DNA from 4 places in the Metabacillus litoralis genome. Region 1 is predicted to be linked to each of the others. Evidence: a T-box and tRNA genes for the amino acid it is inferred to sense, from the RefSeq annotation. Region 1 holds a T-box; the other regions hold tRNA genes.
The links. A T-box is a leader RNA that pairs with one kind of tRNA and senses whether it is charged. The one in region 1 lies ahead of thrS (threonine--tRNA ligase), so its partner is inferred to be a tRNA-Thr.

Region 1 (6,943 bases):
GTTAATTCAAACTTTTCGTCATAAGCTTTCAGAACTAACAAAGGAAAGCAGGCTTGAAACAGGTTTAGACCCCGCTTTATTGCCTGATAGAATTGCAATCGGTTTGTCTGCTATCTTGCAATTTTTTTATGATAATCCACACTTAACAAAAATTGGGTTTTATTATTCATCAGAGGCAGAACGAATAAAAAAGCAACTCGTTGAACAAATAACAGAAAATCTATTATCCGAACAAAGAGATGGTTATTTTCGAGAGGATATTGATATGAAAACAGTAAGTGAAAGTTTGGTAGGATCTATTGAACGTCTTACTCTTACCTATTTATTTACTGATCAGAAAGAACCTGTTCAGCTTGCTAAGGAAATTGTTCATCTATATTTAAATGGACTTAAGGTGTAAAATTCATTGCTATTTGAAAGGTTCTGTACTTACCTTTCTGATCATAATTAATTGGAGTTGATCATAATGAAGGTTTATGAAGAAACGAAAATGGAAGAGTTAGATCAAGAGTGGGTTGAACTCATTTCCAAAGCTAGAGAAATGGGCCTTAGTACAGAAGAGATTCGTGAGTTTTTAAGTTCAAAGCAGTAATAGCTAGCATATGTAACTTATCTTTAAATTACCATACCTATTGTAACTAACGCGATGTACAAATTCTGCATCGTTTTTTTTATTGTGTAACTTTTTTGTGAAACAAGAAAATTCGGGGAGTGACAGGCACCCCCCAACAAAGTCTACTGCACTAACTCGTCTACTGATTGTTTCTCGTGAATTCGTTTAATTGCTTCACCGATTAGTGGAGCAACAGAGAGTTCAACGATTTTGTCTATTCTTTTGGATTCTGGAAGTGTAATTGAATCTGTAATAATGAGTTCTTTGATGTTTGAATTTTGAATACGTTCAATTGCCGGTCCTGATAAAACTGGATGTGTACAACATGCATACACTTCTTTTGCGCCATTTTCTGTCAGGGCGTTTGCAGCTAACGTAATGGTCCCAGCTGTGTCAATAATATCGTCGATAAGAATCGCAGTTTTTCCTTCGATGTTTCCAACAATATTCATCACTTCTACAACATTAGGTCTTGGACGTCTTTTATCAATAATGGCAATAGGAGCTTTTAGACGATCGGCCAATTTACGAGCACGTGTTACACCACCATGATCTGGTGAAACGATCACAAGATCCTCTAAATTCTTATCTTGGAAATACTGAGAAAGAATTGGAACTCCTAAAAGGTGGTCAATCGGAATGTCAAAGAACCCTTGAATTTGTGGTGCATGTAAGTCTAGAGCAATCACACGTGTTGAACCTGCTGTTTGAAGTAGGTTTGCAACAAGTTTAGCTGTAATTGGTTCCCTTGCTCTTGCTTTACGATCTTGTCTTGCATATCCATAGTATGGAATAACTAAGTTGATTGTATTTGCTGAAGCACGCTTAAGGGCATCTACCATAATAAGCAGCTCCATTAAATGTTCGTTAACTGGATCACTGATTGATTGAATGATATAAACATCACAACCACGGATACTTTCTTCAATATTTATCTGGATTTCTCCGTCACTAAAGCGAGTAACAGAACACTTTCCTAATTCGACTCCAAGGATATCACTAATTCTTTTTGATAGAGAAGGATCAGAGTTTAGTGAAAAGATTTTCAAATTAGGATCTTCATAGTGATTAAACATGTTAATGAGTAAACCTCCAATAGCCATTCTTAATTTTAAGTTAGTTTCCAATTTACTATTTTACACTAAATTTACCTAACATTAATAATTATTTATTAAAAAAAGCAGAGAATTTAATTAGAAAATCTTTGCTTTTCATCATGTTCTATTGAAGTGAACCAATTACTCTATTTTTAGAACACCGCTAACATCATTCCATTCCGCTACTTTAGCTTCTTTAAACCTTATCTTTGAGTACTTATATAACCATTCTTCTCCTGTAATTGAATCAGGTGTACCCATAAACATCTGGACTAATAATACCCCACTTTACCTTAGCTTGGTATTTGCAACAATGAAGAGACATTCCTATTTTAAAGAGAGTAAAAAAGACACATTCTTTTTGAAAAATATGTCTTCTTAAAAAAATATCCTGTATCTATTATGATGGAAAATCTTCCGCTGCAATATAAGCTTCTTTTATAATTTTAAAATGATGTAGCTCATGTCCTGCTAAAATAAAAACAAGTGCACGTGCTGTTACCTCAGAATCTAGTGCGGTACCTTTTCTTTCTAAATCCTCTAAGGTTAGTGTTTTGATAAATTGTAAAGTGCTTTGCCGAACAGCAGCAAAATCCTCTAGTAACTCTTTTACAGATCGTCTATTAAAGTCAGCGTTTTTAATGTAGGCATCTTTATCATAGATATGAAGAGACATAGCTTCCCCTCTCGCGATACAAAGAAGCGCAAAACTTAAAACACGCTCAGTATCTGAGAGATGCCCAATCACTTCCTTTATACTCCATTTGTTAGGCGCGTATTTATATAACCCTTGTGCTTCGGAAAGGTCCTTAAGTAAGTTGATTGTTTCGTTATTTTGTTGTTGTAATGATGCGAAAATGTCATCTTCAGGCACTAAGTCTACGTATTTTGCAAAGTACGTGTTATATTCATCTACAGTTGGTTTTTTGATCATATCATCTCATCCTTTCATCTGTATTTAGTTCATATTCGATGAAAAATAGCGGATTCCTTCTTTTGGAAGTTTTGTCGAAAAACTAATATTTTGTTGAAAACATCAAATAAAAGAACAAAACTAGCAAATATATTTATCAAATCTTCAAATAAAATCACAAAATTGGCGAATATATATGTAATAACTCCCAATATATATGACAAGGCACAACGAAATGTTGTGCCTGTGCACCTTATAAGCAACGCCCACTAATTTTCCTTACAATTTCCTCTTTAAAATCGTTAATAGATATACCTTCCGACTGATGATCTCCATATTTTCGGACATTCACTGTTCCATTTGCCATTTCTTGATCTCCTAAGACAAGCATATATGGAGTTTTCTTCATCTGAGCCTCCCTGATTTTGTACCCAAGTTTTTCATTGCTAGAATCAAGTTTTACTCGGACCCCCGCTTTCTTCAGCTCCGATTGAATTTGTAAGCAATAATCCATGTGTACATGTGAGACAGGAATGATTTCTACTTGTATTGGTGAGAGCCATACAGGGAATGCACCTGCAAAATGCTCAATTAATATCCCTAAGAAGCGATCGATTGATCCGAATATAGCGCGATGAATCACAACAGGACGCACTTTTTCGTTGTTTTGATTAATATAAGAAAGATCAAACTTTTCCGGCATTTGAAAATCTAGTTGAATTGTTGCACATTGATGACTTCTTTTTAAAGCATCCTTAATATGAAAATCAATTTTAGGTCCGTAAAATGCGCCATCACCCTCGTTAAGATGATAATCGACCTCCAAATCTTGAAGAACATTTTTTAAAGCTGCCTCGGAAACCTCCCATAGCTTATCATCTCCTAAAGAATCTTCTGGTCTAGTGGAGAGCTCAACAGAATACTCAAATCCAAAAGTACGATAAACCCTATCAATTAATTGAAACACCTGCTTTATCTCATCCTGAATCTGATCATCACGAACAAAAAGATGAGCATCATCTTGACAAAATGTACGAACCCGAAGAAGTCCATTTAATGCACCGCTGAACTCATGGCGATGAACTTGACCGAATTCAGCCATTCGAATCGGTAAATCTCGATATGAGTAAAGATTATTTTTGAAAATAAGCATATGACCAGGGCAATTCATTGGTTTTAAGGCAAATTTAGTTGAATCAACCTCCGAAAAATACATATTTTCATGATAATGATCCCAGTGACCTGATTTTTCCCATAGTTGTTGATTCATCATAAAAGGAGTACGAACCTCGTCATAGTAGGCTTCATTCTGAAGTTCTCGCGAAAACCTTTCTAGTTCATTTCGAATGATCTGGCCATTTCGTAAATAAAACGGCATTCCAGGAGCTTCCTCTGAGAACATAAACAGCTCTAGTTGTTTTCCTAGCTTTCGATGATCTCGTTTTGCTGCTTCTTCTAAGTAATAGAGATAATCTTTTAAGTCATTTTTCTTTTTAAATGCCACACCATAAACTCGCTGAAGCACATCATTTTCGCTATCTCCTCTCCAGTAAGCACCGGATACACGAGTTAAATGAAATGCTTTTATAAAACCAGTTGATGGAAGATGTGGACCTCGACAAAGATCAATGAATTCACCTTGTTGGTATAGTGACAGCTTTTCATTTTTCGGAATATCTTTTAAAATCTCTAATTTGTAGCTCTCACCTTTTTCTGAAAAAAGCTTTTCCGCTTCATCATAAGAAACTTCGATTCGTTTAATCTCTAGGTTTTCTTTGATGATGTTTTCCATCTCTTTTTCAATCTTTTCTAAATCATTTGATGTTAAGCTAAGCTCCTCCAGATTCATATCATAATAAAAACCATCTTCAATCACTGGACCAATCCCTAATTTCACAGCTCCATATATTCTTTTCACCGCTTGAGCTAATACATGGGCTGTTGAGTGCCTTAGAATTTGCAAACCTTCTTCAGAATCAAGAGTTACAATAGAAACCTTTGCATCTTGTTCAAGCTTGTAGCTGTGATCAACCAAATGACCATTCACTTTCCCTGCTACCGCATTCTTTTTCAAACTAGGGCTAATTGATTCAGCCAGCATACTAACTGAGATCCCTTTTTGATATTCTTTTATGTTCCCATCTGGTAATTCAATTTTTACTACATTCATTTGACAAAACACTCCTTTACTATAATAAAAAGCACACTCATCCCTAGATAAGGGACGAGTGTGCTTAATAACCCGTGGTTCCACCCAATTTCCCATAAGCAATTAAACTTATGGCTTTGGTGCTGTAACGTAGCATGGACGATATCAGATACTGCTTTTCCCTGATATAGCTCAGAGGTGGTAAATGATTTTCCTAAGTTAGGAAGGTCACAGCATTTCCTTCCCTCTCTGGAAACCGTAAAAATCATTCATGTCCTCGTCACTGCTTTTTTCTATTTTAAAAAAAAAACGCACTCATCCCTACTAACAAGGGACGAGTGCGTTTTGCTCGTGGTTCCACCCAATTTCCCATAAGCAAAAAACACTTATGGCTTTGGAGCTGTAACGTAGCCTAGACGATATCAGATACTTATGTTCCCTGATATAGCTCAAAGGTGGTAAATGATCTTCCTAAGTTAGGGAGTCGCAGCATATCTCCCCTCTCTGAAAACCGTAAATATCATTCATGTCCTTTTCATAGCATTGTATATTTGTGAAAAATAAAAAACACACCCATCCCTATACAAGGGACGAGTGTGTTATAACCCGTGGTTCCACCCAATTTCCCACAAGCAATAAACTTATGGCTTTGGTGCTGTAACGTAGCATATACGGCATTGGATACTATTTTCCCCAATACAGCTCAAAGGTGGTAAACTACTTTACTGCGTTAGGAAGCTCTCAGCATATCTTCCCTCTCTGGAAACCGTTTAAAGTAACTCATGTCCTTATCATTGCGTTCAAAAGTAAAATTCGTATTTGATTGATTTTGATACTACAATAAAATGGAAAGAAATGCAATAACTTATTTTTAATTTTTTGCTAGTTAAAATTAGGTCTAGAATAGATCTTGACGGTCAAAAAACAATCCTGTTATTCTAGGTCCATTGCTTGACAACTACATATTACAAGTTTATAGCGGAGGTTTTCTTTTGAAAGATCTATTTAATAGCTTGTCTTCTAGACAAATCAGCTTTTATACTCTTTTACTATTTTTCTTTATTGTGTCAGTATTTTTTGTCCACAATAACTACTCTTTTTATGATCGACCTATTGCTAAAATTACGGAAACCCGTTTAGTCGAAGCAACAGAGACAGTCGATCTTCACGAAAATGTGGATAAGCTTTTTACTCAGGATATAGAAGCAGTGATTAAAAACGGAGAACATAAAGGAGAAGGAATTTCCTTAACAAATGAGTATTCATTATCAGGAGCGTTTGATTCACAATACGAAGCTGGGGATGAATTGTTTGTTTCGATTGATACAGAGGAAAGCGCAACTTTAACCGGAACGATAAAAGATGTAAAGCGTGATAAATATGTTGTGATCATAGCCTGGGTTTTCATCTTTACTCTGCTTATTGTCGGGAAAAAACAAGGGCTTTTTTCGATCATTAGTTTGGCGGTCAACGCCGTTTTGTTATCGTATGCATTGGATGTGTATATGCATACATCAGGAATTAGTTTGCTAGTCGTTTGCGGCATAAGTGCGATTCTGTTTACAATCATTTCTTTACTACTCGTGAATGGCTTTAACGGTAAAACATATGCAGCTATTATTTCAACCATACTTGGAACGTTTATTTCTCTTTTGATTGCGATTATTGTCATGTGGCTAACAGCTGAAGAAGGTCTTCGATATGAAGAAATGCAATTTTTAACTCGACCTCCTCAAACCGTTTTTATAGCAGGAGTATTAATTGGATCATTAGGAGCGGTTATGGATGTTGCCATTACCATGTCTTCATCTGTATATGGTTTGTATGAAGAAAATAATCACATCTCGATAGGAGCACTAAAAAAGTCAGGAATGGATATCGGAAAAGATATTATGGGGACAATGACAAATATTTTGTTTTTCGCCTATGTAAGCGGTGCGATTCCTATGTTAATTTTATTTTTTAAAAACTCATCACCATTGTCGTATACCTTATCTATTAATCTTTCTTTGGAATTAGCTCGAGCTCTAGCTGGTGGAATTGGTATTGTTTTAACGATTCCGATCGGTCTCTATACTTCTATATTGTTCATTAACCGAAAGAAGAGGATAAGATCATGAATGTATTAGTTTGTTTAGCCGCTATATTATTTTTATTAATGATTCTTATAG
Region 2 (6,943 bases), 2.2 Mb from region 1:
TAGTACCGAAGTTCCTGATTCCACACTGCCAAGAAAAGCCTCTAGCGAGGTGAGAGGTGCCCGTACCGCAAACCGACACAGGTAGGCGAGGAGAGAATCCTAAGGTGAGCGAGAGAACTCTCGTTAAGGAACTCGGCAAAATGACCCCGTAACTTCGGGAGAAGGGGTGCTTTTTAGGGTGAATAGCCCGGAAAAGCCGCAGTGAATAGGCCCAGGCGACTGTTTAGCAAAAACACAGGTCTCTGCGAAGCCGCAAGGCGAAGTATAGGGGCTGACGCCTGCCCGGTGCTGGAAGGTTAAGGGGAGAGGTTAGCGCAAGCGAAGCTTTGAACCGAAGCCCCAGTAAACGGCGGCCGTAACTATAACGGTCCTAAGGTAGCGAAATTCCTTGTCGGGTAAGTTCCGACCCGCACGAAAGGCGTAACGATCTGGGCACTGTCTCAACGAGAGACTCGGTGAAATTATAGTACCTGTGAAGATGCAGGTTACCCGCGACAGGACGGAAAGACCCCGTGGAGCTTTACTGTAGCCTGATATTGAATTTTGGTACAGCTTGTACAGGATAGGTAGGAGCCTGAGAAGCCGGAGCGCTAGCTTCGGTGGAGGCGTCGGTGGGATACTACCCTGGCTGTATTGAAATTCTAACCCACAGCCCTGATCGGGCTGGGAGACAGTGTCAGGTGGGCAGTTTGACTGGGGCGGTCGCCTCCTAAAATGTAACGGAGGCGCCCAAAGGTTCCCTCAGAATGGTTGGAAATCATTCGTAGAGTGTAAAGGCACAAGGGAGCTTGACTGCGAGACCTACAAGTCGAGCAGGGACGAAAGTCGGGCTTAGTGATCCGGTGGTTCCGCATGGAAGGGCCATCGCTCAACGGATAAAAGCTACCCCGGGGATAACAGGCTTATCTCCCCCAAGAGTCCACATCGACGGGGAGGTTTGGCACCTCGATGTCGGCTCATCGCATCCTGGGGCTGTAGTCGGTCCCAAGGGTTGGGCTGTTCGCCCATTAAAGCGGTACGCGAGCTGGGTTCAGAACGTCGTGAGACAGTTCGGTCCCTATCCGTCGTGGGCGTAGGAAATTTGAGAGGAGCTGTCCTTAGTACGAGAGGACCGGGATGGACGCACCGCTGGTGTACCAGTTGTCTTGCCAAAGGCATAGCTGGGTAGCTATGTGCGGAAGGGATAAGTGCTGAAAGCATCTAAGCATGAAGCCCCCCTCAAGATGAGATTTCCCATCACATTAGTGAGTAAGATCCCTGAAAGATGATCAGGTTGATAGGTCAGAGGTGGAAGCGCGGTGACGTGTGGAGCTGACTGATACTAATCGATCGAGGACTTAACCTAAATAGAAATGCGGAAGAAGCCCGTTCAAATCCATAGGGAATTGGAGCGATCGAAAGGAAGTCGTTCTTTGACTTCTTTGAGAGAGTGAAATTACCGTAGGATTTGGCTTCTGGAGCTGGACAAAGTAAGAACATAAACTCAGTAGAGTGAATTGAATTGTGAATCGTTATCTAGTTTTGAAGGAATATAAAAGTGAAAAAAACACTTGAAATCTTCTTCTAATTTAGTATAATAGTTTTTGTCACATTGTCTGGTAATGATGGCGAAGAGGTCACACCCGTTCCCATGCCGAACACGGAAGTTAAGCTCTTCAGCGCCGATGGTAGTTGGGGGTTTCCCCCTGTGAGAGTAGGACGTTGCCAGGCTTTGGATTGTTCCGCAGTAGCTCAGTGGTAGAGCTATCGGCTGTTAACCGATCGGTCGCAGGTTCGAGTCCTGCCTGCGGAGCCATTGCTTCCATAGCTCAGTTGGTAGAGCACTTCCATGGTAAGGAAGAGGTCACCGGTTCGAGCCCGGTTGGAAGCTTAGATGAAAAGTAAATAAGGCCCATTGGTCAAGCGGTTAAGACACCGCCCTTTCACGGCGGTAACACGGGTTCGAATCCCGTATGGGTCACCATAGTTTTTTCGCGCTAGCGAAAATAACTTACCTTAATGAAAGTCATAAATTAGTATTATTTCGGAGGATTAGCTCAGCTGGGAGAGCACCTGCCTTACAAGCAGGGGGTCGGCGGTTCGATCCCGTCATCCTCCACCATGTTTTTTTGCGCTAGCAAAAATAACTTACCATATGCCGGTGTAGCTCAATTGGTAGAGCAACTGACTTGTAATCAGTAGGTTGGGGGTTCAAGTCCTCTCGCCGGCACTCTTACAAACGGAGGGGTAGCGAAGTGGCTAAACGCGGCGGACTGTAAATCCGCTCCTTAGGGTTCGGCAGTTCGAATCTGCCCCCCTCCACCATTTATAAACAATAAAACAGGTACGTTGAGAAGTTTTATCATAAAAATTGTTTAGTGGATTGTGAATAGTTTCACTAATGAGTGGGTATACTGAAATTAAAGTAATAAAAACTAAAGTTCAGTATGGAACGACAGATATAAAAGGTATAAAGAATACCTAGTAGTCGACGATATTTTCTGTCAGAAATATCACAAAACATCCTCTTACGTTGAGGATTCATGAAGAAGTTTCGAAGAAGCTTATTCATGAAGGTTAATCAATGGGCTATAGCCAAGCGGTAAGGCATCGCACTTTGACTGCGACATGCGTTGGTTCGAATCCAGCTAGCCCAGCCATTAGAGCCATTAGCTCAGTTGGTAGAGCATCTGACTTTTAATCAGAGGGTCGAAGGTTCGAGTCCTTCATGGCTCATTATTTGCGGAAGTAGTTCAGTGGTAGAACACCACCTTGCCAAGGTGGGGGTCGCGGGTTCGAATCCCGTCTTCCGCTCCATACGGCACCATGGGGCCTTAGCTCAGCTGGGAGAGCGCCTGCTTTGCACGCAGGAGGTCAGCGGTTCGATCCCGCTAGGCTCCACCATAAATTTAATAATAATAACTTTGATACATAAAACGATAAACACTGTTTATCGTTTTTTTAATGTATTAAAAGCTGGTGCAAACAATTTAAATATGAGAAATGCCGAAAAAGTATATCTAAATAGCAAAAAACTAGAAACTTTTCTCCTTTCATTCTCCAAAATTTGTTAAAATAATGATTGTGAAAAAAAATGAAACCTTAGTGGTTTCTAATTCGTATAAAAAGAGACCCGCAGAGTGCGGAGGTATGATAAATGGAGACAATAGTAAAAAAACGAATAAAACAGGTGAAAAAAGGTGATCAAAATGCTTTTGCTGAGATTGTCGATTTGTACAAGGATAAAATCTATCAACTTTGTTACAGGATGCTAGGAAATGCGCATGAAGCAGAGGATATTGCCCAGGAAGCCTTTATAAGAGCATATGTAAATATTCACACATATGATATGAATAAAAAGTTTTCTACATGGTTATACCGTATTGCAACGAATCTTTCTATAGACCGTATTCGTAAAAAAAAGCCAGATTATTATCTGGATGCTGAGGTTTCCGGAACAGATGGTTTAAATATGTATTCACAAGTAGCTGCCGATGTAACACTACCCGAAGAGGAACTTGAAACATTGGAATTGCAAGAGACCATTCAAAAGGAAATATTAAAACTTCCGGATAAGTATAGAACTGTAATTGTCTTAAAGTATATAGATGAGCTTTCTCTTATAGAAATAAGCGAAATCCTGAATATACCTGTTGGAACCGTTAAAACTCGTATACATCGAGGTAGAGAGGCTTTAAGAAAACAATTAAGGCACTTATGATGAGGTGATGATAATGAGCTGTTCTTCAGAATATGTTCAACTATTGCATAAATATTTGGATCTTGAATTAACACCAAGTGAGGAAAAAATGGTTAAGGACCATCTTCATACATGTGAGTCTTGTTATCAGCACTTTCATGAACTTGAAAAGGCTGTTGCTCTAGTCAAAAGCACATCACATATTGAAGCTCCTCTTAACTTTACTGAAGCTGTTATGAATAATCTTCCGCGAGAAAAAAGAACTGTTTCATGGAATCGTTGGTTAAAAAGTCACCCACTATTAACGGCAGCATCTCTTTTTATTGTTTTGATGACTGGGAGCTTGCTTTCTGCATGGAATGAAGATCAACATTTTAGTGTATCGAAACAAAGTAATTTAGTTGTTGAAAATAGTAAAGTTATCGTTCCTAAAGATGAAGTTGTTAAAGGTGATGTAATTGTTAAAAATGGAACATTAACGATTGAGGGTACAGTTGATGGAGATGTGACAGTTATAAATGGAGAGCAATTCATGGCTTCTGCTGGTCAAGTAACTGGAGAAATTGAGGAAGTTGATGAAATGTTTGAATGGTTATGGTATCACATGAAATCTGTTTCTAAAGAAGTCGTAGAGGTATTTAACTAGAATGTAGTAAGGATTGGAATTTAGGGTTCTTCTTGACCAGTGACTATGAGAAACAAATACACATGGTTAACAAGAATAAATAGTAAAGGTCATCCACTTGGTGACCTTTTTACATTCCTAATAATGAAGTGATATAATAATAAAGTTACATACACAACAATAAATAGACAATGTCTATTCATAAATAGAGTGAGCTCATGGAGGACGAGTGAATGGGTTATGAGGATTTACCAATATTGCAATACCTCCGTATAGCTGTTGACATTCTCCTTGTATGGTACGTTATCTATAAATTAATAATGGTAGCAAGGGGAACTAAAGCTGTACAGTTGTTAAAAGGAATTACCGTGATTATTGTTGTTCGAATGCTTAGTCATTATTTTGGGCTAAGTACTCTACAATGGTTAATGGACCAAGCAATAACATGGGGATTTCTAGCCATCATCATAATATTTCAACCAGAGCTACGTAGAGCCTTGGAACAATTAGGAAGAGGTCGCTTTTTTTCCAGAAGCGGTCAGCCTGGTGAAGATGATCCTGAAATAATAGTCGAATCTATTGTGAAGGCAACAGACTATATGGCAAAACGTCGTATTGGTGCACTTATGTCGATAGAAAAAGAAACTGGGATGAGTGATTACATAGAAACAGGAATCGCATTAAATTCAAGAATCTCATCTGAGTTATTAATTAATCTTTTTATTCCTAACACACCTCTTCATGATGGTGCTGTTATTATTCAAAAAAATCAAGTGGCTGCGGCAGCTTGTTATCTGCCTTTATCAGAAAGTCCATTCATATCCAAGGAATTGGGTACACGACATCGTGCAGCACTTGGAATCAGTGAAGTTACCGATAGTCTTACAATTATAGTGTCAGAAGAAACAGGAAGCGTTTCTGCTGCTAGAAACAGTGAGCTGCATCGAAATTTAAATCAAGATGAATTAAGAGAGATTTTACAAAAAGAATTACATTCTGCAACAAAAACTGTTTCCTCAAACCGTTGGCATTGGAGGGGGAAAAAAGATGGATAGGTTGATGAATAACCATTGGGTAATGAGGATTATTGCCTTGTTCCTGGCAATCATGCTATATGCATCCGTTAATATAGAATCTGGCTCTCAAGGAGGAACCCAATCAACAAATCCTTTTAATTCTTCTCCCTCATTGGATAAGGCAACTGTCACGGATGTGCCAGTCGTTACATACTTTGATCAAGAAAATCTTGTTGTTACAGGTGTGCCAGAAACAGTTAATGTAACATTAGAGGGTCCAACGGTTGCATTAACAAAAGCAAGGACAGTTAAAGATTTTGAGATATATGCTGATTTAAATAAATTATCAATAGGTACTCATCGAGTTCAACTTAAAATGAAAAACTTATCCGAGGATTTAGAGGCAAGTATTAATCCTTCTACTATCACAGTTTCAATTGAAGAGAAGGTTACAAAGGATTTCCCAGTTGAGGTTGATTTTACAAATGAAGATAAATTAGAGGAAGGATACACACCTGATCAACCAATTGTAAATCCAAACAGTATTCGAGTTACAGCATCAAAAGAGGTTATTGACCGTATCGAAACGGTTCAGGCAACAGTGAATTTAGAAACTGCTAAGGAAACGATTAACCAGGAATCTAGAATTACGATTTATGACAGCGATGGAAACATTCTTCCAGTGGAAGTAGAACCGTCTGTTGTAGATGTTACAGTACCAATTAAAAGCCCAAGTAAAACCCTCCCTTTTAAAATAAGCAGGGAAGGTGAGCTTGAAAAGGGTTTAAGTATCTTAAGTATAGAACCTAATCCAAAAGAAATTACTGTATATGGACCACTTGATGTTCTTGAAAAATATGAATTTCTAGATGGTATAAAAGTAGACCTTTCTGAGATTCAAAAGGATACAACTATAGAAGTGGATGTCCCGGTACCGGAGGGCATCACGAAAGTTAGTCCGGAAAAAATTAAGATTGAAATAGATATCGAAGAGCAACAAGAAAAGGTATTTTCCAGTCAAAAAATACAGGAAGTAGGGCTTTCTGAAGGAAAGGTCTTCGACTATATTGATCCCGATTCAGGAGCAATGGATCTTACCGTTTACGGAGCTCCGAGTGTGATTAATGACATAAAATCAGATGATATTGAATTATATATAAACCTGTCAGATTTAGCGGATGGTGAACATGAGGTGGAAGTTCAAGTTAATGGTCCTCAAAATCTTACTTGGTCATTGCAAAAAGAAAAGGTAAAAGTGAGAATTTCTTCAGCCTCTTAAGGCAGATTTGTATAAAGGAGCGAAACCAATGGGAAAGTATTTTGGTACAGATGGAGTACGAGGAGTTGCAAATAGTGAATTAACACCTGAATTAGCCTTTAAAATTGGTCGATTTGGTGGATATGTTCTAACAAAGGATAAAGAAAGACCAAAGGTTATTATAGGGAGAGATACTCGTATCTCAGGGCATATGTTAGAAGGGGCTCTTGTAGCAGGACTACTATCAATAGGAGCTGAGGTGATGCGTTTAGGTGTGATCTCAACACCAGGTGTAGCTTTCTTAACTAAGGCTCTTGGTGCGGAAGCAGGGGTCATGATTTCAGCATCACATAATCCTGTAGAAG
Region 3 (6,943 bases), 1.8 Mb from region 1:
TTCGAACCTCTGACCGACGGCTTAGAAGGCCGTTGCTCTATCCTGCTGAGCTAAAGGCGCATTATATATATGTATTTCTGGCGGAGAAAGAGGGATTTGAACCCTCGCGCCGCTTACACGACCTACACCCTTAGCAGGGGCGCCTCTTCAGCCTCTTGAGTATTTCCCCACATAATAAAAATGGCTCCGCAGGTAGGACTCGAACCTACGACCGATCGGTTAACAGCCGATTGCTCTACCACTGAGCTACTGCGGAACAACTATATTGTACTTATGGTGGGCCTAAATGGACTCGAACCATCGACCTCACGCTTATCAGGCGTGCGCTCTAACCAGCTGAGCTATAGGCCCATAATATTTGGAGCGGGTGAAGGGAATCGAACCCTCATCATCAGCTTGGAAGGCTGAGGTTTTACCACTAAACTACACCCGCATAAAAAAGTGTCCTGGAGGCACCACCCGGATTTGAACCGGGGATAGAGGTTTTGCAGACCTCGGCCTTACCACTTGGCTATGATGCCTTAAAAAGTAAATGGCTGGGCTAGCTGGATTCGAACCAACGCATGTCGCAGTCAAAGTGCGATGCCTTACCGCTTGGCTATAGCCCATTGAATTAGCTTCAGGAATAGGCTTCCTTGAATATGCTACATGTATCCTCATCGCAAGAGGATATTTTGGGTTATTTCTGACAGGAAATAACACGAAATATCGTCGACTACTAGGTATACTTTCAACCTTAATCAGTCTCGTTCACTTCATATTCCACACTTTTTACACATAAATTAATGTCTTGTGCTCAAACCAACAAGAGGATATTTCTTTTCTGCATCTATAATTACTAAGTAACAAGTTACTGAGCAACGATGTCTGAATATAAAATTGGGGCGGCTGATGGGAATCGAACCCACGAATGTCGGAACCACAATCCGATGCGTTAACCACTTCGCCACAACCGCCACTAAAAGGGAAATGGTGGAGGGGGGCAGATTCGAACTGCCGAACCCTAAGGAGCGGATTTACAGTCCGCCGCGTTTAGCCACTTCGCTACCCCTCCATACTATTCAATTACAAGTGGTGGCTCGGGACGGAATCGAACCGCCGACACATGGATTTTCAGTCCATTGCTCTACCAACTGAGCTACCGAGCCATAAAATTAGTTAGTATTAATAAATAAGATACAAGATTGCTCTTCACGTATCATTTATTTATTCCTTTAACTTGTTAGTATTTTAAGGTTTTCAATTAGTGAATCGTCCTCATCTCAGAGGGATTATTCAAGATGCAGCTCGATGAGTACGCTGAAGTTTATTCAGAGAAGCATATTCGAACGTGCTCTACCAACTGAGCTACCGAGCCAACATAGTTTACGGCTTCCACTAAGCTTCAAATCTCTGCGTCAGCTCGTTCATTCACATCCTCACGTATGGTTATACGCTCCGGTGTTCATTCACTCGCTTCCTTGATCTTTTCGCTTATTGAAACCCTCTTACTCTATAATTAGACTAGAATAAGTATAAATAATAATGGCGGTCCGGACGGGACTCGAACCCGCGACCTCCTGCGTGACAGGCAGGCATTCTAACCAACTGAACTACCGGACCAAAGTTTTTTCACGTAGTGAAATTAACTAACCTTAACATATATTTCTAATATGTTTGGTTGCGGGGACAGGATTTGAACCTGCGACCTTCGGGTTATGAGCCCGACGAGCTACCAGACTGCTCCACCCCGCGATGATAAAAATATAAAAAGTTTTAAGAATATGGAGGAGGAAAGGGGATTCGAACCCCTGCGGGCTTTGACACCCCTGTCGGTTTTCAAGACCGATCCCTTCAGCCGGACTTGGGTATTCCTCCGTAATAAATGGACCCTGTAGGACTCGAACCTACGACCGGACGGTTATGAGCCGTCTGCTCTAACCAGCTGAGCTAAGGGTCCAATAAATGATTTTACTCATTTATTATCATCGTTGTTCTTTAATAGCGGCGGAGGGAATCGAACCCACGACCTCACGGGTATGAACCGTACGCTCTAGCCAGCTGAGCTACACCGCCATAATAACAAAACGCTCACTGTTTAAAAACCATGCTCGTCATGTCTCTTATCAGACACATTCCTCGCAAGCCTACAATGAAGCTAATTCAGGATGTTTACGGCTCGCTCTAACCAGCTGAGCTATACCGCCAAAAATCAAAATTTCAAGTGGAGCCTAGCGGGATCGAACCGCTGACCTCCTGCGTGCAAAGCAGGCGCTCTCCCAGCTGAGCTAAGGCCCCATAATCATAATAATGAATGGTCGGGAAGACAGGATTCGAACCTGCGACCCCTTGGTCCCAAACCAAGTGCTCTACCAAGCTGAGCTACTTCCCGTTCAAAATATCACATGTGGGATGTAAGAGGGTCAAGATTTCTAATATTGCTACGAAGCATATCAAAAAATCTCACTTCTGACTTCCAATTTTTAAATTGGCGCGCCCGAGAGGAGTCGAACCCCTAACCTTTTGATCCGTAGTCAAACGCTCTATCCAATTGAGCTACGGGCGCTAATAATCTAAATTAATCTATAGAAATTAAGGTAAGTTATTTTCGCTAGCGCGAAAAAACTATGGTGCCGAGGACCGGAATCGAACCGGTACGGTAGTCACCTACCGCAGGATTTTAAGTCCTGTGCGTCTGCCAGTTCCGCCACCCCGGCACTTTTTTTGGAGCGGAAGACGGGATTCGAACCCGCGACCCCCACCTTGGCAAGGTGGTGTTCTACCACTGAACTACTTCCGCATTATGCATATTCTAAAAAATCTTTGGTGCGGGTGAAGGGACTTGAACCCCCACGTCATAAAGACACTAGATCCTAAGTCTAGCGCGTCTGCCAATTCCGCCACACCCGCAAGGTGTGTTAAATGGTGAGCCATGAAGGACTCGAACCTTCGACCCTCTGATTAAAAGTCAGATGCTCTACCAACTGAGCTAATGGCTCATTTTATAATGAGTAATAATATTTAGTTCATTTCTTGTTATTGACACCCAAATTTCAGTAAGCTTATTCAAGAAGCAACTCAATTTGTGTGCTGATGTATTGCTACGAAGCATACTCGTTCGTGCTCTACCAACTGAGCTAATGGCTCATCTTATAATGAGATATGATTACTAAAATGAGTGGTGCCGGCGAGAGGACTTGAACCCCCAACCTACTGATTACAAGTCAGTTGCTCTACCAGTTGAGCTACACCGGCATTATTATAGATGTAAATTAGGTTTCATCTTACTTACCAGTCACCCAAATCTCAGAAAGATTATTCAAGTAGCAGCTCGATTTGTGTGCTGAAGCAGGAGCTTCGAAGCATATTCGATCGTGCTCTACCAGTTGAGCTACACCGGCATATGGTAAGATATTTTCGCTAGTGCGAAAAATCTATGGTGGAGGATGACGGGATCGAACCGCCGACCCCCTGCTTGTAAGGCAGGTGCTCTCCCAGCTGAGCTAATCCTCCAAAATAACATGAAATTTATGAATTTCATTAAGTAAGCTATCTTCGCTAGCGCGAAAAAAACTATGGTGACCCATACGGGATTCGAACCCGTGTTACCGCCGTGAAAGGGCGGTGTCTTAACCGCTTGACCAATGGGCCATATTTTTAATAATATCAAACCTATAAAGGTTTGCCTGGCAACGTCCTACTCTCACAGGGGGAATCCCCCAACTACCATCGGCGCTGAAGAGCTTAACTTCCGTGTTCGGCATGGGAACGGGTGTGACCTCTTCGCCATCATTACCAGACAAAATTAAGTTTGAAGGATGTTCCTTCAAAACTAGATAACGATTCACAATTCAACTTCACTCTACTGAGTTTACGCTCTTACTTTGTCCAGCTCCAGAAGCCAAATCCTACGGTAATTTCACTCTCTCGAAGAAGTCAAAGAACGACTTCATCTCGATCGCACCAATTCCCTATGGATAAAAGCTAAGCTTCTTCCGCTTTTCTATTAGGTTAAGTCCTCGATCGATTAGTATCAGTCAGCTCCACACGTCACCGCGCTTCCACCTCTGACCTATCAACCTGATCATCTTTCAGGGATCTTACTCACTAATGTGATGGGAAATCTCATCTTGAGGGGGGCTTCATGCTTAGATGCTTTCAGCACTTATCCCTTCCGCACATAGCTACCCAGCTATGCCTTTGGCAAGACAACTGGTACACCAGCGGTGCGTCCATCCCGGTCCTCTCGTACTAAGGACAGCTCCTCTCAAATTTCCTACGCCCACGACGGATAGGGACCGAACTGTCTCACGACGTTCTGAACCCAGCTCGCGTACCGCTTTAATGGGCGAACAGCCCAACCCTTGGGACCGACTACAGCCCCAGGATGCGATGAGCCGACATCGAGGTGCCAAACCTCCCCGTCGATGTGGACTCTTGGGGGAGATAAGCCTGTTATCCCCGGGGTAGCTTTTATCCGTTGAGCGATGGCCCTTCCATGCGGAACCACCGGATCACTAAGCCCGACTTTCGTCCCTGCTCGACTTGTAGGTCTCGCAGTCAAGCTCCCTTGTGCCTTTACACTCTACGAATGATTTCCAACCATTCTGAGGGAACCTTTGGGCGCCTCCGTTACATTTTAGGAGGCGACCGCCCCAGTCAAACTGCCCACCTGACACTGTCTCCCAGCCCGGTCAGGGCTGTGGGTTAGAATTTCAATACAGCCAGGGTAGTATCCCACCGACGCCTCCACCGAAGCTAGCGCTCCGGCTTCTCAGGCTCCTACCTATCCTGTACAAGCTGTACCAAAATTCAATATCAGGCTACAGTAAAGCTCCACGGGGTCTTTCCGTCCTGTCGCGGGTAACCTGCATCTTCACAGGTACTATAATTTCACCGAGTCTCTCGTTGAGACAGTGCCCAGATCGTTACGCCTTTCGTGCGGGTCGGAACTTACCCGACAAGGAATTTCGCTACCTTAGGACCGTTATAGTTACGGCCGCCGTTTACTGGGGCTTCGGTTCAAAGCTTCGCTTGCGCTAACCTCTCCCCTTAACCTTCCAGCACCGGGCAGGCGTCAGCCCCTATACTTCGCCTTGCGGCTTCGCAGAGACCTGTGTTTTTGCTAAACAGTCGCCTGGGCCTATTCACTGCGGCTTTTCCGGGCTATTCACCCTAAAAAGCACCCCTTCTCCCGAAGTTACGGGGTCATTTTGCCGAGTTCCTTAACGAGAGTTCTCTCGCTCACCTTAGGATTCTCTCCTCGCCTACCTGTGTCGGTTTGCGGTACGGGCACCTCTCACCTCGCTAGAAGCTTTTCTTGGCAGTGTGGAATCAGGAACTTCGGTACTATAATTCCCTCGCCATCACAGCTCAGCCTTCACGACAACGGGATTTGCCTCGTTGTCAGCCTAACTGCTTGGACGCGCATATCCAACAGCGCGCTTACCCTATCCTTCTGCGTCCCCCCATTGCTCAAACGGTGAGGAGGTGGTACAGGAATTTCAACCTGTTGTCCATCGCCTACGCCTTTCGGCCTCGGCTTAGGTCCCGACTTACCCTGAGCGGACGAGCCTTCCTCAGGAAACCTTAGGCATTCGGTGGAGGGGATTCTCACCCCTCTTTCGCTACTCATACCGGCATTCTCACTTCTAAGCGCTCCACCAGTCCTTACGGTCTGGCTTCACAGCCCTTAGAACGCTCTCCTACCACTGTTCGTAAGAACAGTCCACAGCTTCGGTGATACGTTTAGCCCCGGTACATTTTCGGCGCAGAGTCACTCGACCAGTGAGCTATTACGCACTCTTTAAATGGTGGCTGCTTCTAAGCCAACATCCTGGTTGTCTAAGCAACTCCACATCCTTTTCCACTTAACGTATACTTTGGGACCTTAGCTGGTGGTCTGGGCTGTTTCCCTCTTGACTACGGATCTTATCACTCGCAGTCTGACTCCTGAACATAAGTCTTTGGCATTCGGAGTTTGACTGAATTCGGTAACCCGATGGGGGCCCCTAGTCCAATCAGTGCTCTACCTCCAAGACTCTCATTTCAAGGCTAGCCCTAAAGCTATTTCGGAGAGAACCAGCTATCTCCAAGTTCGATTGGAATTTCTCCGCTACCCACACCTCATCCCCGCACTTTTCAACGTGCGTGGGTTCGGGCCTCCATTCAGTGTTACCTGAACTTCACCCTGGACATGGGTAGATCACCTGGTTTCGGGTCTACGACCACGTACTCTTTCGCCCTATTCAGACTCGCTTTCGCTGCGGCTCCGTCTTATCAACTTAACCTTGCACGGGATCGTAACTCGCCGGTTCATTCTACAAAAGGCACGCCATTACCCATTAACGGGCTTTGACTACTTGTAGGCACACGGTTTCAGGATCTCTTTCACTCCCCTTCCGGGGTGCTTTTCACCTTTCCCTCACGGTACTGGTTCACTATCGGTCACTAGGGAGTATTTAGCCTTGGGAGATGGTCCTCCCTGCTTCCGACGGGATTTCACGTGTCCCGCCGTACTCAGGATCCACTCTGGAGGGAACGAAGTTTCAACTACAGGGTTGTTACCTTCTTTGACGGGCCTTTCCAGACCTCTTCATTTACTCCGTTCCTTTGTAACTCCGTATAGAGTGTCCTACAACCCCAAGAGGCAAGCCTCTTGGTTTGGGCTTCTTCCGTTTCGCTCGCCGCTACTTGGGAAATCGCGTTTGCTTTCTCTTCCTCCGGGTACTTAGATGTTTCAGTTCCCCGGGTCTGCCATCATCACCCTATGAATTCAGGTGAAGATACTACTCCATTACGAGCAGTGGGTTTCCCCATTCGGAAATCTCCGGATCAAAGCTTACTTACAGCTCCCCGAAGCATATCGGTGTTAGTACCGTCCTTCATCGGCTCCTAGTGCCAAGGCATCCACCGTGCGCCCTTAACAACTTAACCTCCGGCAAAAGATGAGCTTCAGATTACT
Region 4 (6,943 bases), 900 kb from region 1:
TGATGTTAATAGAGCATAGGTTTCAGCTTCCACAGCAAGTAATGCTTCAACTGAGAACGTTCTTTCTTTTCCGTACTCATCTTCAACAGTAATAATATCTCTTTCTTCCTCTAAGCTCATTTCTATACACCTCCAAAAATGTCAAAAGTAGTTTATCCTATTTAGAATGATTTAATGAGATAGAGAAAGGGGGGACGAACTTTTTAAGAAAACAAAGGGATAATTGCCTATAAGTGTTTACCTTTTTTATACTAGATGATAAGATTATCTTCATTGTCGAGAAAATGTATTAAGATATTGACACATAATTAATTAATGTGATAAATTATAAATCCTGCTTCGTTGAAGTGAAACATGATAAATAAGTTTTTTATAAAAAGGTCTTGAAATTTTTTGTGAAGTTATTATAATAATATTTGTCTTTAAAAATTGTCTGGTAATGATGGCGAAGAGGTCACACCCGTTCCCATGCCGAACACGGAAGTTAAGCTTTTCAGCGCCGATGGTAGTTGGGGGATTCCCCCTGTGAGAGTAGGACGTTGCCAGGCATGATCATTTTATGGTCATGAAACAATTAAAATATGGCCCATTGGTCAAGCGGTTAAGACACCGCCCTTTCACGGCGGTAACACGGGTTCGAATCCCGTATGGGTCACTTACTATAACTTAATATAGGAAGTAACGTATTAATTTGGAGGATTAGCTCAGCTGGGAGAGCACCTGCCTTACAAGCAGGGGGTCGGCGGTTCGATCCCGTCATCCTCCACCATAATATTTCGCTCTAGCGAAACAACTTAAAAAGCGGGTGTGGCGGAATTGGCAGACGCGCTAGACTTAGGATCTAGTGTCCTTGTGACGTGGGGGTTCAAGTCCCTTCACCCGCACCATGTTTTTTTTATGATAGTAAAATAACTATCCAGTACGCGGAAGTAGTTCAGTGGTAGAACACCACCTTGCCAAGGTGGGGGTCGCGGGTTCGAATCCCGTCTTCCGCTCCAATAGTAGTGCCGGGGTGGCGGAACTGGCAGACGCACAGGACTTAAAATCCTGCGGTAGGTGACTACCGTACCGGTTCGATTCCGGTCCTCGGCACCATAGTTTTTTCGCGCTAGCGAAAATAACTACCTTAATTTTTATAGATTAATTTAGATTATATGCGCCCGTAGCTCAATTGGATAGAGCGTTTGACTACGGATCAAAAGGTTAGGGGTTCGACTCCTCTCGGGCGCGCCAATATTAGATTTAAAAGTAAGATGTGTGAATAAGAGTTGTGCTTTTAAGCAAAGCTAAGTCTCTGATCTCCACATACATCTTTGATATTTAGTACGGGAAGTAGCTCAGCTTGGTAGAGCACTTGGTTTGGGACCAAGGGGTCGCAGGTTCGAATCCTGTCTTCCCGACCATTCATTATTAAGGGGCCTTAGCTCAGCTGGGAGAGCGCCTGCTTTGCACGCAGGAGGTCAGCGGTTCGATCCCGCTAGGCTCCACCAAATTTGTTTAATTTCTTTATAAGTAACATATACAATTATGGCGGTGTAGCTCAGCTGGCTAGAGCGAGCCGTAAACATCATGAATAAGCTTCATTGTAGGCTTGCGAGGAATGTGTCTGACAAGAGACATGACGAGCATGGTTTTTAAACAGTGAGCGTTTTGTCATTATGGCGGTGTAGCTCAGCTGGCTAGAGCGTACGGTTCATACCCGTGAGGTCGTGGGTTCGATTCCCTCCGCCGCTACCATTTGCACAAACGGCCAATAGGTCACATATGTTATTGGAGGAATACCCAAGTCCGGCTGAAGGGATCGGTCTTGAAAACCGACAGGGGTGTCAAAGCCCGCAGGGGTTCGAATCCCCTTTCCTCCTCCATATTTATTTTTTATTTTATTATCGCGGGGTGGAGCAGTCTGGTAGCTCGTCGGGCTCATAACCCGAAGGTCGCAGGTTCAAATCCTGTCCCCGCAACCAAACTTTAAATGTAATGTTATGGTAAATGTTAAGGTAAGTTATTTTCACTTCGTTAAAAAACTCCGGTCCGGTAGTTCAGTTGGTTAGAATGCCTGCCTGTCACGCAGGAGGTCGCGGGTTCGAGTCCCGTCCGGACCGCCATTATTATAATAGATAATAATGGAAATTCAGACTCTAATTTTTGAGTAAAAGGGTTTCAATAAGCGAGAAGGTCGAGGAAGCAAGTGAACGAGCACCGGAGCGTATGACTATACGTGAGGATGTGAGTGAGGGAGCTGACGAAGAGATTCGAAGCTTAGTGGAAGCCGTAAACTTTTTTGGGCTCGGTAGCTCAGTTGGTAGAGCACGTTCGAATATGCTTCTCTGAATAAACTTCAGCGTACTCATCGAGCTGCTTCTTGAATAAACCCTCCGAGATGAGGACGATTTACTAATTGAAAACCTTAAAATACTACCAAGTTATCAGAACAAATAACTAATACGTAAAGAAGCAATCCTGTATCTTATATATTAATACTAACTAATTATATGGCTCGGTAGCTCAGTTGGTAGAGCAATGGACTGAAAATCCATGTGTCGGCGGTTCGATTCCGTCCCGAGCCACCTTTCAATTTTGCAAAAAAAATGCCGGTGTAGCTCAATTGGTAGAGCACGATCGAATATGCTTCGAAGTATTTGCTTCAGCACACAAATCGAGCCGCTTCTTGAATAATCTTTCTGAGATTTGGGTGACTGGTAAGTAAGATAGAGCTTTATATAGATATCTATAATAATGCCGGTGTAGCTCAATTGGTAGAGCAACTGACTTGTAATCAGTAGGTTGGGGGTTCAAGTCCTCTCGCCGGCACTCTTATATATGGAGGGGTAGCGAAGTGGCTAAACGCGGCGGACTGTAAATCCGCTCCTTAGGGTTCGGCAGTTCGAATCTGCCCCCCTCCACCATAGATTTTTGTGATAGCAAAATATCTTCCACTGATTCTAAAAAAAATCTTAGGGGCATAGTTTAACGGTAGAATAGAGGTCTCCAAAACCTTTGGTGTGGGTTCGATTCCTACTGCCCCTGCCAATTTAAAATTTTGTGGCGGTTGTGGCGAAGTGGTTAACGCATCGGATTGTGGTTCCGACATTCGTGGGTTCGATTCCCATCAGCCGCCCCAATTTTATATTCAGACTTGTTGCTTAGTAACTTGTTACTTAGTAATTATAGATGCAGAAAAGAAATTTCCTCTTGTTGGTTTGAGCACAAGACATTAATTTATGTGTAAAAAGTGTGGAATATGAAGTGAACGAGACTGATTAAGGTTGAAAGTATACCTAGTAGTCGACGATATTTCGTGTTATTTCCTGTCAGAAATAACCCAAAATATCCTCTTGCGATGAGGATTCATGTAGCATATTCAAGGAAGCCAATTCTTGAAGCTAATTCAATGGGCTATAGCCAAGCGGTAAGGCATCGCACTTTGACTGCGACATGCGTTGGTTCGAATCCAGCTAGCCCAGCCATTTATTTTAAGGCATCATAGCCAAGTGGTAAGGCCGAGGTCTGCAAAACCTCTATCCCCGGTTCAAATCCGGGTGGTGCCTCCAATTCATTTCGATATGCGGGTGTAGTTTAGTGGTAAAACCTCAGCCTTCCAAGCTGATGATGAGGGTTCGATTCCCTTCACCCGCTCCAAAAAACTTATGGGCCTATAGCTCAGCTGGTTAGAGCGCACGCCTGATAAGCGTGAGGTCGATGGTTCGAGTCCATTTAGGCCCACTTTATATCATACATTTTGTTCCGCAGTAGCTCAGTGGTAGAGCAATCGGCTGTTAACCGATCGGTCGTAGGTTCGAGTCCTACCTGCGGAGCCATTTTTGTCTTTAGATAATGCGCCTTTAGCTCAGCAGGATAGAGCAACGGCCTTCTAAGCCGTCGGTCAGAGGTTCGAATCCTCTAAGGCGCGTCAAAAAAGAGACCAGTGGTTTTCACCTGGTCTCTTTTTCTTTCTTTATTTAGTTCCTAGAGATATATTCTTCACATCATTATCTTCTTTCCAACTATAAGGTTTTACCTGTTGATCATTTAATTTTTTTAGAAGTAGCATACATAAATTTGTTTGATCCACTTTTCCACCAACTGAATTGAACTTTCCTACATCTGCTCGTAAGCCAATAGAAAACAATGTAACTGGGCTTTTAAGAAGTGGATTCCACACTTTCAATAATCCTATTGTGTAAGACTCATCATTTGTATTTTTATATTCATTAAGAAAAAGAATAGCACCACAACGTTTTATTAGTTTTTCTTCAGTATTGGTTACTGCTGTGTTCGCGATTGCGCTTTCAAGTTCTACTTTAGACAATTTTTGGAAACCTTTTGGTAAAACAGGTTGAAAGGTAGGATGAAATTGTTTCATATGCTCCTCTGTTTTCTTAATCGAACTATAAATATTGTTAGCTTCTGTTATCAAATAATCTATATTTTTATGTTTTTCTAAGATGATTTTCTCCCATTCCCATTCTTCAGTAAAGAATGGATCATATTGTTCAATAGGAATGTTTATTTTAATTGATCTTAGGTTTGTATATAATCCTTCACCCTGTGTAAATCCGTATTTAAAAAGGGTTGTTCTTTTCCAATCTGTGAAAGAATGTAAATCTTTTTTACCTTTATGTACCTGTATAGGTGAAGAAACCTTTAATAAATTTAAAGCTTCTGAAAAATTGTATTCGAAAAAGGTTTTCAACTCGTTCATGGCAATTTCTGTATGCATGAAATTTAAGTTCGCATTATACCTATTTTGAATTTTTTTATTCATTGAAGTCACCCTCCAGGAAAATATTCAATCATCAATTTTTGGGCATTTGACCCAATTATCTTATGTGAGTCTTGCTTGAATTGTGACAAAAAGACAATAGATAAATTATCTTTCAGCAGGAAACTCACAAAATGTTGCCTCCAGCAGAAGAACAGTTTGCATCAATGGAGGAAATCACTACATCGGCATGATGAATGCATACAAATAAGAGGATAAAAAATCTCATTTAGCTCATACTAGCCACGATTAAAATCTATTGAGAGGTTGTGTTGTGGATTTGGGTGCAGTAGAGAGAAGTGGATACCGGTTTGAACCTGAGTTTAGTGTAATCAATCAGAATGGGGCTATACATGTTTATCATCAAGGTGAGTTTGTTGAAGAGATTAAGTTCTCTTTTTCAGGGGACTTTCCAGTACATGATAATATAGAAAAGCTAATTGACCAGTATTGTGAGCAACATAGAATATAAAGACTCTTTCATAGAAAGAGATTAAAAAAAGATTGAATGGACCACTATACGTCTCTTCAATCTTTCTTTCTAATTTAAGATGTAATTCTCCAATTCATTTCATTGGATGTTTTTAACCATTCTGGTATAGGAAATCTCTTTTCTATCGCCTCAGTCATTTCTTCTGCCATCTTTAAAACAAGAGAGAGTTCAGTGTATTGAAGCACTTGTTGTGATAAAAATCCTCCAACATTGACCACACCTGTAATGCTATAATCGCCAACAGCATCTAACTCTTTCCCAACCCCTGCACCAGGTTTTAATCCTCCATCAAATACATAAAACTTGCCGATTGAGTCCACTTTCCCTAACATTGAATCGATTACAATTACTTTCTTATTTAAAGGAACTTCTCTTAGCTTCTCATTTAAATTTTTAGCGTGTACAAGGTTGTTAATTGTACCAATTACATTTCTGTAACCCTTCTTTTTTAGGAAGGAACCTACTAATGGACCTAATGAATCACCTGTTGAACGATCAGTCCCTATGCAAACAAATACAACTTTACTGCTGCTTATATTAGTGGGGATCACATCTAGTAATGTTTCAGATAAATGAAAGCAAGTTACTGGTGAAATCATAGGCACAGCCCCCTGAAAAATAATAGTAGTTGAAAAAATTTACATAAATTTAATATTTTATTTACAATTTTATCATATAAATCTATATTTTATCTCATGAAATATAGAATTTTCAGAATATATTTCAACATATTTCGCGGGGGGGGAGTTGGCTTTTAGGTGATATTGTTGCAATTTGTCGTAAAGATATAAATTTAATAAGGATTATTTTGTTGAGATTGGTAGCGGCATTGGGCGGGATTCGATTTCATTCAGTAATAAATGAATAAATTCATCGGATGCTTTTAATTTGATTGCATCTTTATATGCCCTATAAAGTGTTATATTTGAGATGAGTTGTAGGGTTGTCTTTTTTTGCATGATTTGAAACTCCTTGAAATAGTTATAAATTCAAAATTTATTGTAGCCAATTTTGAAAAAAATGATAAGGGTTTCGACGATCATTCTTATAATTTGACAAAAGTATATTTGTTTCAGAGAGTATCGTTACTTAAAACCTATTAATTATTTTCGTAAGGGACAAGATCATCAATTTCATTCAATTCAAGACTACACACAGATTTTGTATCAACATTGTAAAATAAAAGTTGAGTCCTATCTGGGGATAAATGGATAACTCGACCTGAAAATGAAGTTCTCCCTAGTCTCGTTTTCGTATATGCTACTCGAAGAAGGGTATGCTTATCTTGCCAATGTTCGACTTTTGAAAAGAATTTTTCCATAGTAAACACTCCTTTCTAAGGAAGTTGGAGGTTAATAAAAGTATTATACAAGCTACACTCTTATAGGTGATATATAAAATATTTCCAAAATAACTGAGAAATATAAAGGATAAAATAAATAAAAATGAAGATAAGGTGGTGTAGAGATGAAAATTGAAGGTACAATTATTTCTGGAGAATTTGATTTTGCTATGAATGAGTTTTCCATACATACAGTAAAGCATTTTTATACAGAATCAACATTAAAAGAGAAGCAGTTATTGCTACTTTATGAATATTTAACAAAGCATAAAGATGAGGATGGCGGGCAATTTGTCACTTTATACGATCAATTACCTGTACATTTAACTAGAAGGGAATTGAATGA

Region 2: it encodes a tRNA-Thr, which carries the amino acid that the T-box ahead of thrS (threonine--tRNA ligase) is inferred to sense. The anticodon was not compared.
Region 3: it encodes a tRNA-Thr, which carries the amino acid that the T-box ahead of thrS (threonine--tRNA ligase) is inferred to sense. The anticodon was not compared.
Region 4: it encodes a tRNA-Thr, which carries the amino acid that the T-box ahead of thrS (threonine--tRNA ligase) is inferred to sense. The anticodon was not compared.

Annotation. Positions count from the first base shown of each region.
Region 1 is NZ_CP033043.1:1,290,744-1,297,686, forward strand. It holds gene D9842_RS06160 (TetR/AcrR family transcriptional regulator) at 1-400, shown strand, start outside; gene D9842_RS06165 (anti-repressor SinI family protein) at 467-592, shown strand; gene D9842_RS06170 (ribose-phosphate diphosphokinase) at 736-1,689, opposite strand; gene D9842_RS06175 (DinB family protein) at 2,111-2,644, opposite strand; gene thrS (threonine--tRNA ligase) at 2,877-4,793, opposite strand; T-box leader at 4,841-5,065, opposite strand; T-box leader at 5,100-5,320, opposite strand; T-box leader at 5,356-5,576, opposite strand; gene D9842_RS06190 (YibE/F family protein) at 5,765-6,892, shown strand; gene D9842_RS06195 (YibE/F family protein) at 6,889-6,943, shown strand, end outside.
Region 2 is NZ_CP033043.1:4,335,404-4,342,346, forward strand. It holds rRNA gene D9842_RS21205 (23S ribosomal RNA) at 1-1,345, shown strand, start outside; rRNA gene rrf (5S ribosomal RNA) at 1,595-1,710, shown strand; tRNA gene D9842_RS21215 (tRNA-Asn) at 1,721-1,795, shown strand; tRNA gene D9842_RS21220 (tRNA-Thr) at 1,798-1,870, shown strand; tRNA gene D9842_RS21225 (tRNA-Glu) at 1,889-1,963, shown strand; tRNA gene D9842_RS21230 (tRNA-Val) at 2,026-2,101, shown strand; tRNA gene D9842_RS21235 (tRNA-Thr) at 2,137-2,209, shown strand; tRNA gene D9842_RS21240 (tRNA-Tyr) at 2,221-2,304, shown strand; tRNA gene D9842_RS21245 (tRNA-Gln) at 2,565-2,639, shown strand; tRNA gene D9842_RS21250 (tRNA-Lys) at 2,643-2,715, shown strand; tRNA gene D9842_RS21255 (tRNA-Gly) at 2,722-2,796, shown strand; tRNA gene D9842_RS21260 (tRNA-Ala) at 2,808-2,883, shown strand; gene sigW (RNA polymerase sigma factor SigW) at 3,137-3,700, shown strand; gene D9842_RS21270 (anti-sigma factor family protein) at 3,714-4,325, shown strand; gene cdaA (diadenylate cyclase CdaA) at 4,538-5,359, shown strand; gene D9842_RS21280 (CdaR family protein) at 5,352-6,599, shown strand; gene glmM (phosphoglucosamine mutase) at 6,628-6,943, shown strand, end outside.
Region 3 is NZ_CP033043.1:4,684,398-4,691,340, reverse strand. It holds tRNA gene D9842_RS22905 (tRNA-Arg) at 1-60, opposite strand, end outside; tRNA gene D9842_RS22900 (tRNA-Ser) at 79-169, opposite strand; tRNA gene D9842_RS22895 (tRNA-Asn) at 182-256, opposite strand; tRNA gene D9842_RS22890 (tRNA-Ile) at 275-351, opposite strand; tRNA gene D9842_RS22885 (tRNA-Gly) at 360-433, opposite strand; tRNA gene D9842_RS22880 (tRNA-Cys) at 448-521, opposite strand; tRNA gene D9842_RS22875 (tRNA-Gln) at 534-608, opposite strand; tRNA gene D9842_RS22870 (tRNA-His) at 881-956, opposite strand; tRNA gene D9842_RS22865 (tRNA-Tyr) at 971-1,054, opposite strand; tRNA gene D9842_RS22860 (tRNA-Phe) at 1,073-1,148, opposite strand; tRNA gene D9842_RS22855 (tRNA-Asp) at 1,526-1,602, opposite strand; tRNA gene D9842_RS22850 (tRNA-Met) at 1,658-1,734, opposite strand; tRNA gene D9842_RS22845 (tRNA-Ser) at 1,765-1,857, opposite strand; tRNA gene D9842_RS22840 (tRNA-Ile) at 1,866-1,939, opposite strand; tRNA gene D9842_RS22835 (tRNA-Met) at 1,982-2,055, opposite strand; tRNA gene D9842_RS22830 (tRNA-Ala) at 2,205-2,277, opposite strand; tRNA gene D9842_RS22825 (tRNA-Pro) at 2,295-2,371, opposite strand; tRNA gene D9842_RS22820 (tRNA-Arg) at 2,469-2,545, opposite strand; tRNA gene D9842_RS22815 (tRNA-Leu) at 2,608-2,696, opposite strand; tRNA gene D9842_RS22810 (tRNA-Gly) at 2,705-2,779, opposite strand; tRNA gene D9842_RS22805 (tRNA-Leu) at 2,804-2,889, opposite strand; tRNA gene D9842_RS22800 (tRNA-Lys) at 2,903-2,978, opposite strand; tRNA gene D9842_RS22795 (tRNA-Thr) at 3,159-3,234, opposite strand; tRNA gene D9842_RS22790 (tRNA-Val) at 3,417-3,492, opposite strand; tRNA gene D9842_RS22785 (tRNA-Glu) at 3,556-3,630, opposite strand; rRNA gene rrf (5S ribosomal RNA) at 3,664-3,779, opposite strand; rRNA gene D9842_RS22775 (23S ribosomal RNA) at 3,987-6,915, opposite strand.
Region 4 is NZ_CP033043.1:393,390-400,332, forward strand. It holds gene D9842_RS01645 (DUF1292 domain-containing protein) at 1-120, opposite strand, end outside; rRNA gene rrf (5S ribosomal RNA) at 433-548, shown strand; tRNA gene D9842_RS01655 (tRNA-Glu) at 584-655, shown strand; tRNA gene D9842_RS01660 (tRNA-Val) at 694-769, shown strand; tRNA gene D9842_RS01665 (tRNA-Leu) at 802-887, shown strand; tRNA gene D9842_RS01670 (tRNA-Gly) at 924-998, shown strand; tRNA gene D9842_RS01675 (tRNA-Leu) at 1,007-1,095, shown strand; tRNA gene D9842_RS01680 (tRNA-Arg) at 1,157-1,233, shown strand; tRNA gene D9842_RS01685 (tRNA-Pro) at 1,327-1,403, shown strand; tRNA gene D9842_RS01690 (tRNA-Ala) at 1,415-1,490, shown strand; tRNA gene D9842_RS01695 (tRNA-Met) at 1,661-1,737, shown strand; tRNA gene D9842_RS01700 (tRNA-Ser) at 1,773-1,865, shown strand; tRNA gene D9842_RS01705 (tRNA-Met) at 1,888-1,964, shown strand; tRNA gene D9842_RS01710 (tRNA-Asp) at 2,029-2,105, shown strand; tRNA gene D9842_RS01715 (tRNA-Phe) at 2,495-2,567, shown strand; tRNA gene D9842_RS01720 (tRNA-Thr) at 2,739-2,811, shown strand; tRNA gene D9842_RS01725 (tRNA-Tyr) at 2,823-2,906, shown strand; tRNA gene D9842_RS01730 (tRNA-Trp) at 2,957-3,030, shown strand; tRNA gene D9842_RS01735 (tRNA-His) at 3,046-3,121, shown strand; tRNA gene D9842_RS01740 (tRNA-Gln) at 3,393-3,467, shown strand; tRNA gene D9842_RS01745 (tRNA-Cys) at 3,478-3,551, shown strand; tRNA gene D9842_RS01750 (tRNA-Gly) at 3,566-3,639, shown strand; tRNA gene D9842_RS01755 (tRNA-Ile) at 3,650-3,723, shown strand; tRNA gene D9842_RS01760 (tRNA-Asn) at 3,744-3,818, shown strand; tRNA gene D9842_RS01765 (tRNA-Arg) at 3,837-3,910, shown strand; gene D9842_RS01770 (class-II aminoacyl-tRNA synthetase family protein) at 3,956-4,765, opposite strand; gene D9842_RS01775 (YbxH family protein) at 5,043-5,234, shown strand; gene yyaC (spore protease YyaC) at 5,309-5,854, opposite strand; gene sda (sporulation histidine kinase inhibitor Sda) at 6,059-6,214, opposite strand; gene D9842_RS01790 (hypothetical protein) at 6,355-6,576, opposite strand; gene D9842_RS01795 (hypothetical protein) at 6,723-6,943, shown strand, end outside.